2 regions of the Allorhizobium sp. nf9_anc genome follow, and region 1 is predicted to be linked to the other one. Evidence: riboswitches for the same ligand, from Rfam matches in the RefSeq annotation. Region 1 holds a riboswitch; the other holds the start of a gene.

Evidence for each region. Region 1 has a riboswitch for cobalamin ahead of AC02Y0_RS13740 (aromatic ring-hydroxylating oxygenase subunit alpha). Riboswitches for the same ligand answer to the same signal wherever they lie in the genome.
Region 2: linked by a shared signal. The riboswitch ahead of AC02Y0_RS18325 (ABC transporter ATP-binding protein) and the one ahead of AC02Y0_RS13740 (aromatic ring-hydroxylating oxygenase subunit alpha) in region 1 are both predicted to bind cobalamin.

What each region holds. Positions count from the first base shown of each region.
Region 1 is NZ_CM150481.1:2,800,145-2,804,352, reverse strand. Features, by position in the region: gene AC02Y0_RS13750 (GGDEF domain-containing protein) at 1-544, shown strand, start outside; gene AC02Y0_RS13745 (DUF6656 family protein) at 561-1,166, opposite strand; cobalamin riboswitch at 1,470-1,672, shown strand; gene AC02Y0_RS13740 (aromatic ring-hydroxylating oxygenase subunit alpha) at 1,774-3,018, shown strand; gene AC02Y0_RS13735 (FAD-binding oxidoreductase) at 3,021-4,103, shown strand.
Region 2 is NZ_CM150481.1:3,740,164-3,744,371, reverse strand. Features, by position in the region: gene AC02Y0_RS18335 (DUF4142 domain-containing protein) at 1-460, shown strand, start outside; gene AC02Y0_RS18330 (NAD(P)/FAD-dependent oxidoreductase) at 683-2,041, shown strand; cobalamin riboswitch at 2,147-2,379, shown strand; gene AC02Y0_RS18325 (ABC transporter ATP-binding protein) at 2,582-3,376, shown strand; gene AC02Y0_RS18320 (ABC transporter substrate-binding protein) at 3,398-4,208, shown strand, end outside.

The sequences.
Region 1 (4,208 bases):
CACCCGCCTTGCCAGCCGCCGCGCCTTCAACAAGGCCGTCGCCAAGATCTATGCAAACCCGGAAATGCCGGTGCTCTGCGGCGTCGCGATCGGCGAGATCGACGATTACGCCCGCATCCAGGAGCAGATGGGCCCGGCTGTTGCCGAGCGCTTCCTGATGCAGGTCGCCAAGGTGCTGGAAGCCGTGTCCGGCGGTGGCGATCTCGCCTGCCGCTTCGATGCCGGCCGCTTCGGCCTGCTGCTCTACACGTCGGATCAGGAAGAGATCAGCCGCGTCGTCGATCTCGTTCGCGCCAAGCTCAAGGCCACCAATTTCGTCGGCTCGTCGACCGGTGCCCGCATGGGCCAGCTCGGCATGTCCTTCGGCATCTGCTTCTCCGAGCAGGCCCCGAACGCATTCGACTTCACCAACTTCGCTGAAAAGGCGCTCGCCACCTCGAAGGCAGCCGGCGGCGACACCGTGACGATCTACGGCGCAAGCGACTATGTGTCAAAGGATTGGCTGCTCTACAAGAAGAAGCCGGTCGGCGGTTTCGGCGCCTGAGCGTCGAACTCCACGCTCAAAGCTTTGCGATGATCTTCCTGAGCTCGGCGTCTCGTGCGCCGAGCATCAGCACGTTCCGCAGCGCCTCTTTCGGATCCACCGTCTGGAACAGCAGGCCATTGTTGCGGAACGAACGGTCGATAGCCATCGACTTGGCCTCCGCCTCAGGCTTGATCGCCACGGCGAAATACATCCGTCCGTAATTCTGCTTGATCTGCTCGAAGAACACCTCTTGACCGCCAAGCTCGGCAAAGAAATTGGCGATGTAGAAGGCCCATTTTACATCGGCATATTGCGCGAAATTCGTGCGCGCCGCCGTCACATGACAGTAGCCGAGATGCGGGCTGTTGTTCAGCGTACGGTGGAAGATGACCTTGGGAAACTTGATCGAGCGATGGAAGCCGTTAATCCGCTCGTGAGTTGTCTCTGCCGCCCGCTCAAGCCGCCGACCCGTCCGTGCCGCCACCTCCTCGTAGGAAAGATAGCGTCGCTCGTCCGGCAGCCAGTCCTCGCGGCTACGCGAGATCCGACCGGTTCTGAGGAACTCGGTATGGACTGCCTTTGAGGATGGCGGCGTTTTCGTTTCCGCTTTGGGAGCCGCGTAGTATCTCAGTTTCTGCATCTTGACGCTCTGACGTACCCGGACTGATTGCTTGAGCTTAGCGCAGCATGGTTAATCATGATTTGATGGTATTCTACATGAGCGAGGTTTCGCGAGGCTTGCCGCACTGCAAATCTTGAAAGCCGCCCCCTGATCGCGCGTTTGCGCCATCCCGTCTTCGGGAATTTCTTTGCTTCTACTCTACGCCACGGAAATTGCAGGAGAATTCGTCTCCCTCTGTTTTCACGGGCATTCTGTCGCCATGTCGCAAACGATTTCGGGCGTGTCGTTCCGCAATGCAGCGTCGGCCTGCGCCCTGTGATTAGATAATTGTGAGCTCGAGGTGCTGTCACTCTAGGGAGGGCGGGAAATCGGGAAGCCGGTCGAAATCCGGCGCTGCCCCCGCAACGGTGGTGGAGAATGCGTTTTGGCAAAAGGCCACTGGGGGTGACCCTGGGAAGGCGCCGACGCGGTCCGCAAATGGACCACTCCTGAGCCCGGAAACCAGCCTCGGCAGATGGACATTTGAGGTTGCGGAGGGCGACCGGAGATAGCCATGCAAACCGCCTTCCCAGGGCGATGGCAGGCTGTGCTCTTTTCTCCCCCGAGTTTTGAAAACGAGGACGACATGGACCTGCAGGCCAACGTGCTGCGCCAGCTGAAGAACCGCCGCGAAGGCTTCTCGCTCGAGCAGCCATTCTATATCGATCAGGATTACTTCAAACTCGACATGGAGATGATCTGGTATCGCGACTGGCTGTTCATCGGCCATGACTGCGAGATCCCGCGCGCCGGCAACTACTTCACAGCCCAGATCGGCGATTACCCTGTCGTCATCGTGCGCGGCAAGGATCAGGCCATCCGCGCCTTCCACAACACCTGTCGCCATCGCGGCCACCGCGTCTGCACCAAGGACAAGGGTGCCGCTGCCAAGCTCGTCTGCCCCTATCATAACTGGACCTACGACCTTGACGGTTCGCTCGTCTTTGCCCGCCAGATGGGCGAGAACTTCGACAAGGCCGAGTTCGGCCTGAAGACCGTCCATTGCGAAAGCGTTGGCGGCTACATCTTCGTCTGCCTCGCCAATGAGGCCCCCGACTTCGCCCCGATGCGCGCTTCCATCGAGCCGTATCTTGCGCCGCATCGCCTCTGGGAAGCCAAAGTAGCCCACAAGAACACGATCATCGAGAAGGGCAACTGGAAGCTCGTCTGGGAAAACAACCGCGAGTGCTACCACTGCGCCAGCAACCATCCCGAACTCTGCCGCACCTATCCGGAAGCCCCGACCGCAACCGGCGTTCAGGGTGCCGGCGATGACCCGTTCATCTCCGAGCACTGGGCGCGCTGCGAGGCCGCAGGCCTGCCGTCCACCTTCAACATGGACCCGACTGGCCAGTTCCGTACCGCCCGCATGCCGCTGATCCAGGATGCCGAGAGCTACACCATGTCCGGCAAGCGCGCGGTGAAGAAGCCGCTCTCCGCCGATGTGCCGATCAGCCATATCGGCACCATGCTGCTCTTCCACTACCCGACGACCTGGAACCACATTCTCGGCGATCACGCGATCTCCTTCCGCGTTCTGCCGCTCTCGGCCGAAGAGACGGCCGTCACCACCACCTGGCTGGTGAACAAGGATGCGGTCGAAGGCGTCGATTACGACCTCGAAGAGCTGACCCATGTCTGGAACATGACCAACGATCAGGATCGCTCAATCGTCGAGGAAAACGCCTTCGGCATCCGCTCGCCGGCCTATGAGCCCGGTCCCTATTCCGTCGATCACGAAGGTGGCGTCATGCAGTTTGTCGAATGGTATTCCAACTTCATGACGGGCCGCCTTCAGGGCGACAAGGCCCGCCTGTCTGCGGTGGCTTGACCATGAACATCGCCGTCACCCAGTATCGCCATGTCGACGAAATGCGCCCCTGGTCCGACCGGGAGCATCTCCTCGAATGCGTCGCCGTCACGCCGGAAGCCGCCGACGTGATGACTTTCACCTTCAAGCCGAACAAGCCGAACCTGTGGTTCCGCTACATGCCAGGCCAGTTCGTGACGCTGGAGGTCCCGGTCGGGCCTGAGCCGGTGATGCGCACCTACACGCTCTCCTCCAGCCCCTCGCGGCCCTACACGGTCGCGGTAACGGTCAAGGCGCAGAAGGACAGTATCGGCACGCGCTGGATGTTCGACAACCTGAAGCCCGGCATGGCGCTGAAGGCCTTCGGTCCGCTCGGCGACTTCTCCTATGCCAAGTATCCCGGCAAGAAGTATCTCTTCATCTCGGCCGGCTCCGGCATCACGCCGATGGTGTCGATGACCCGCGACATGAGCGACCGGGCCCCCGACAGCGACATAACCTTTTTGAACTGTGCCCGCTCGCCTGACGATATCATCTTCCGCTGGGAGCTTGAGGCCAAGGCCCGCGAGATGCCGCATCTGACGCTTGGCTTCATCGTCGAGCAGGTCTCGCGCGGCCAGCTCTGGTCGGGCCTGAAGGGCCGCATCGACAAGGCGAAGATTGCGCTTCTGGCACCCGACTTCCTCGAGCGTACCGTCTTCTGCTGTGGCCCGGCGCCCTTCATGGCGACCGTGCGCGAAGCGCTCGAAGGTGCCGGCTTCGATATGAAGCAGTATCACGAGGAGGCCTTCCAGCCGGTCAAGCCGGAACTGCCGGAAGTGGTCATCTATGCCGATGGCGAACAGCCGACCAAGGTCACCTTTGCCATGTCCGGCAAGGACGGTCTTTGCGCGCCGGGCCACACGGTTCTGCAGGCGGCCCGTGCGGCGGGCGTCCGCATCGGGGCGGCATGTGAATCCGGTCTCTGCGGCACCTGCAAGGTCATGAAACTGTCAGGCGAGGTCGAGATGGACCACAATGGCGGCATCCTCGACGACGAGATCGACGAGGGCTACATCCTCGCCTGCTGTTCGCGGCCCAAGGGCGATATCGAGATCGAAGTCTGAGCCGACGATCTCAGATCAATTGCGTGTGAAAAGAGGGCGGAACCGCAGCGGTTTCGCCCTCTTCCTTTTGCATGATGGCGCGACGGCGCACCTGCCACTTGCAGC
Region 2 (4,208 bases), 940 kb from region 1:
TGCGACCGCTCCGGGCCAGGCCGCCACGACCCTTGCCCTCGACCCTGCGGGCTTCGCCAAGGAAGCTGCTACGGCCAATGCCTTCGAAATTCTGTCGTCCGAGGTGGCGCTCCGTCGGGGTCTCTCACCCGAGGTAAGGGCGTTTGCCCGAACGATGATCGACGACCATCGTCGCGCCCAGAGGGAGCTTCAAGATTCGGCCACGTCCGACAATGTCAGCCTGTCCGAAGACCTTTCCATGGAGCAGAGGCAGACATTGCTAGCGCTGGAGCAGGCGGAAGAGAGCCAGTTCGACAGTGCCTATCTCTCCGCACAGATGAAGGCCCATGATCAGGCGATCCAACTGCTTGGCTCCTATGCCGCCGATGGGCCTCCCGGTGGCTTGAAGACCTATGCCACGGCCCATTATCCCGCCGTCCGCAACCACATGGTCCGTGCTCAGTCTTTGACCAGCCAGTAAGAAAGCGCCGCGTCTCAGGGGATCAGGTGATGCCCGAACCCAGCAAAAAGAACCCCGCCATTGGCGGGGTTCAGGTAGGCGCCCTCAGGGGCGGCCGGGGGAGGTTGGGGGGAGGGAACAAAAGCAATTCAACCGAAAAACGGGTAGCCGCAGAATTTGTTCCATCGTCGGAACAATGATTTTCGGGCTATTGCATCGCGTCATTCGAAGAGGAACATTTGCGTGTCCCTCCTGTTTGTCGTGGGGCAGGACCAAGAGGTGATGATGGAAAGCGGAACGGAACCCACGAAGAGACCACATGTAGTGATCGTCGGGGCCGGCTTCGGCGGCCTCGCCTGCGCCCAGGCTCTGGGCAATAGGGCAATCGACGTGACGGTCATCGATCGCCGCAATCACAATCTCTTCCAGCCGCTTCTCTATCAGGTCGCAACGGCGGCCTTGTCGCCTGCAGACATCTCCGAACCGATTCGGCGCACACTGGGTCGCTACGACAACATCCATGTTGTCATGGCCGAGGTCGTGTCGGTCGATGCGCACGCTCGGGCGATCATGCTTAAGGACGGCGGCTCGATCCCCTTCGATCGCCTAGTGCTCGCCACCGGCTCCACCTACAATTACTTCGGACATGATGACTGGCAGCAGCATGCACCGGGTCTCAAATCCATCCACGAAGCCCGCGACATCCGTCACAGGCTGCTCCTCGCCTTCGAAAAGGCGGAGCGGAGCACCGATGAGGCCGAGAAACGCAGGCTTTTGACCAGCGTGGTCATCGGCGGCGGACCGACAGGTGTCGAAATGGCGGGCGCGATCTCTGAACTCGGCCGCTTCATGATCGCCCAGGATTTCCGCAAGCTTCACGCCGATCAATTGGCGGTCCTGCTGGTCGAGGCCGGGCCGAGAATTCTATCCACCTTCCCGGAGCCTCTCTCGCAATACGCCTCCGATTACCTCGCTGGGATCGGTGTCGATATCCGCCTCAATACGCCTGTCGAAGATATCACCGCGGAGGGCGTTCAGGTTGGCGGCGCGTTCCTGCCCGCGAGTTGCATCGTCTGGGGTGCGGGCGTGAAAGCCTCCCCGGCCGCCGAATGGCTGGGCATCGAGGCAGGCCCCGGCGGTCGCCTGCCGGTGGCGCCCGATCTTTCGGTTGTCGACAAGCCCGGCATCTATGCCCTCGGCGATACGGCGCTTGCGGTCGGCGAAGACGGCAAGCCGATGCCGGCCTTGGCCCAGGTAGCCAAGCAGCAGGGGAAATTTCTCGGCCGTGCGCTGAAAGCCAGCCTCCTGTCCGGAAAGCCCATTCCCACGTTCCACTTCCACAATCGCGGCAACACCGCAGTCATCGGGCGCAATGCCGCCATCTTCGATTTTGGATCCTGGCAGCTCAAGGGACGCCTCGCCTGGCTGCTCTGGGCCCTTGTTCACGTCTATCTGCTGGTCAATTTCGAGAAGAGGCTGCTGGTCAGCATTCAGTGGATCTGGCGCTATTCCACCCGCCAGAGAGGCGCGCGCGTCATCGACGAGAAGGCCGTCTCTGCTGTCCTGCCGGAGGCCGCTGCCGAAAATAGAACAACCACCTGATGTGCAGGCGCAGTTTCAGGGTGGACAAGGTCAACGTTGGTCGATAGATGTAATGGTATTACATAACTGGAAAGAATAGTGGCTTGACCGGCGGGGTCTGCAGATCTTATGCAAGCAGGTGACGGTTCCCTCAACGGATGACTCCGAAGGGGATTAATAGGGAACACGGTGCGGAAGACCCAAAAGGGACCAAGACCGTGGCTGCCCCCGCAACTGTAAGCGGATTGCTGTCCATTCTCGCGGCGTTCACACGCCGGGCCACTGCGGGTCACCGTGGGAAGGCAAATGGAAAGCGTATATCCGCAAGCCAGGAGACCTGCCGTCAAGCGATGAAACCGAAGCGGACGGGGTGTTCCGATGGATACGAACTGGCTTTTGCACAGCGCCCTCGGGCGCGCCGAACACATGCCATTTTGCCTCCGGAGAAATCCTGCGGAGGACTGGCATGCATTTCCGTCTCGATCTTGAGCCGCTCAGGCTTGGATCCAAGCTCGCCCATGGCGTAACCGCTGGCCGTAGCTCCCATGCGGAGGTGCGCTGATGAGTTGCAGCAGCAAAGGGTGCCCCATCCGCGTCACGGATCTCGGCTGGGGTCCGAAATCATCCCATTTCCTCGTTCGTGACGTGTCGTTTGCGCTCGACGCCGGCGACCGGCTGGCGATCGTCGGCCCGAATGGCGCCGGCAAGACGACCTTGCTCCGCTGCCTGTATCGCGGCGTCTCTCCCCTGGAAGGCCGCGTCGAGGTGGATGGCCAGGACATCTGGTCCATGAGTGCCCGCCAGGTTGCACGGCGCGTCGCTGTCGTCCTGCAGGAAATGCCTGGCGATTTCCCCTTCACGGTCCGCGACGTGGTGATGATGGGCCGCGTTCCCTGGCGCGAGGGGCTTTCCGGCTGGAATGATCAGGACAGAGCCGAAGCCGAACACGCCCTCGACCATCTCGATCTTCTTCGTCTGGCGAACCGCCAGTTCTCGACCCTCTCGGGCGGCGAAAAGCAGCGGGTGCTTGTGGCGCGTGCGCTCGCCCAGAAGCCGGAGATCCTGATCCTCGATGAGCCGACCAACCATCTGGACATCCGCCACCAGCTCGAAATCCTTGATCTGTTGGGCGCGCTCAATCTGACGATCATCACGACGTTGCACGACATCAATCTTGCGGCCGAATTCGCAAGCCATGTCGCTCTGATGCATGGCGGCCGAATGAGTGCCTTCGGGGCGCCGGAGGCGGTTCTGACCGAACAGGCCTTGTCGGGGACCTTCGGCGTGCTCGCCGCGCGCCAGCAGGCGGAAGGTCTTCGCGCGCACCGTTTTTCTTTCTCACTCGCACTGAACTGATTTCGAAAGGACCCCGATACCATGGCTAACCGTTTTCTCCTGTCCGCCGCTCTGCTCGCATCGGTCTTCACGGCTTCTTCCGCCTTCGCCTATCCGGTCACGGTCAAGAGTTGCGGTCGCGACGTCACCTTCGATGCCGCGCCCGCCCGAGCCATCTCCAACGACGTCAACCTCACCGAGATGATGCTCGCCCTGAAACTGCAGGATCGCATGGTCGGCTACACAGGCATCTCCGGCTGGAAGACGCTGGATGAGGGGCTGCGCGAAGGCGTAAAGGAACTGCCGGAACTTTCGCCGAAATATCCGACAAAGGAAGTCTTGCTGAACGCCGATGCCGATTTCTACTTTGCCGGCTGGAACTACGGCATGAAGGTCGGTGGCGAAGTGACGCCCGAGACGCTCGAACCGCTGGGCATCAAGGTCTATGAACTGACCGAATCCTGCATTCACATCATGGCCAAGAACAAGCCAACGATGGACGACATGTTCGCGGACTTGCTCAATCTCGGCAAGATCTTCGGTGTCGAGCAGCGCGCTGAAGAACTGGTCGCCGGCTATCGCAAGCAGCTCGACGAGATCACCACGCGGATCGGCGGCATCGAGAAGCCCGTGCGCGTCTTCGTCTATGATTCCGGTACCGAGAAGCCCTTCACCTCGGGCCGCTTCGGCATTCCGACTGCGATGATCGAGGCCGCAGGCGGCGTCAACGTCATGGATGACGTGGAAAAGAGCTGGACCGAGGTTTCCTGGGAGCCCGTCATCGAGCGCAATCCGGAAGTGATCGTCATAGTCAACTACGGCGATGTGACCGCCGAGCAGAAGATCGCCTTCA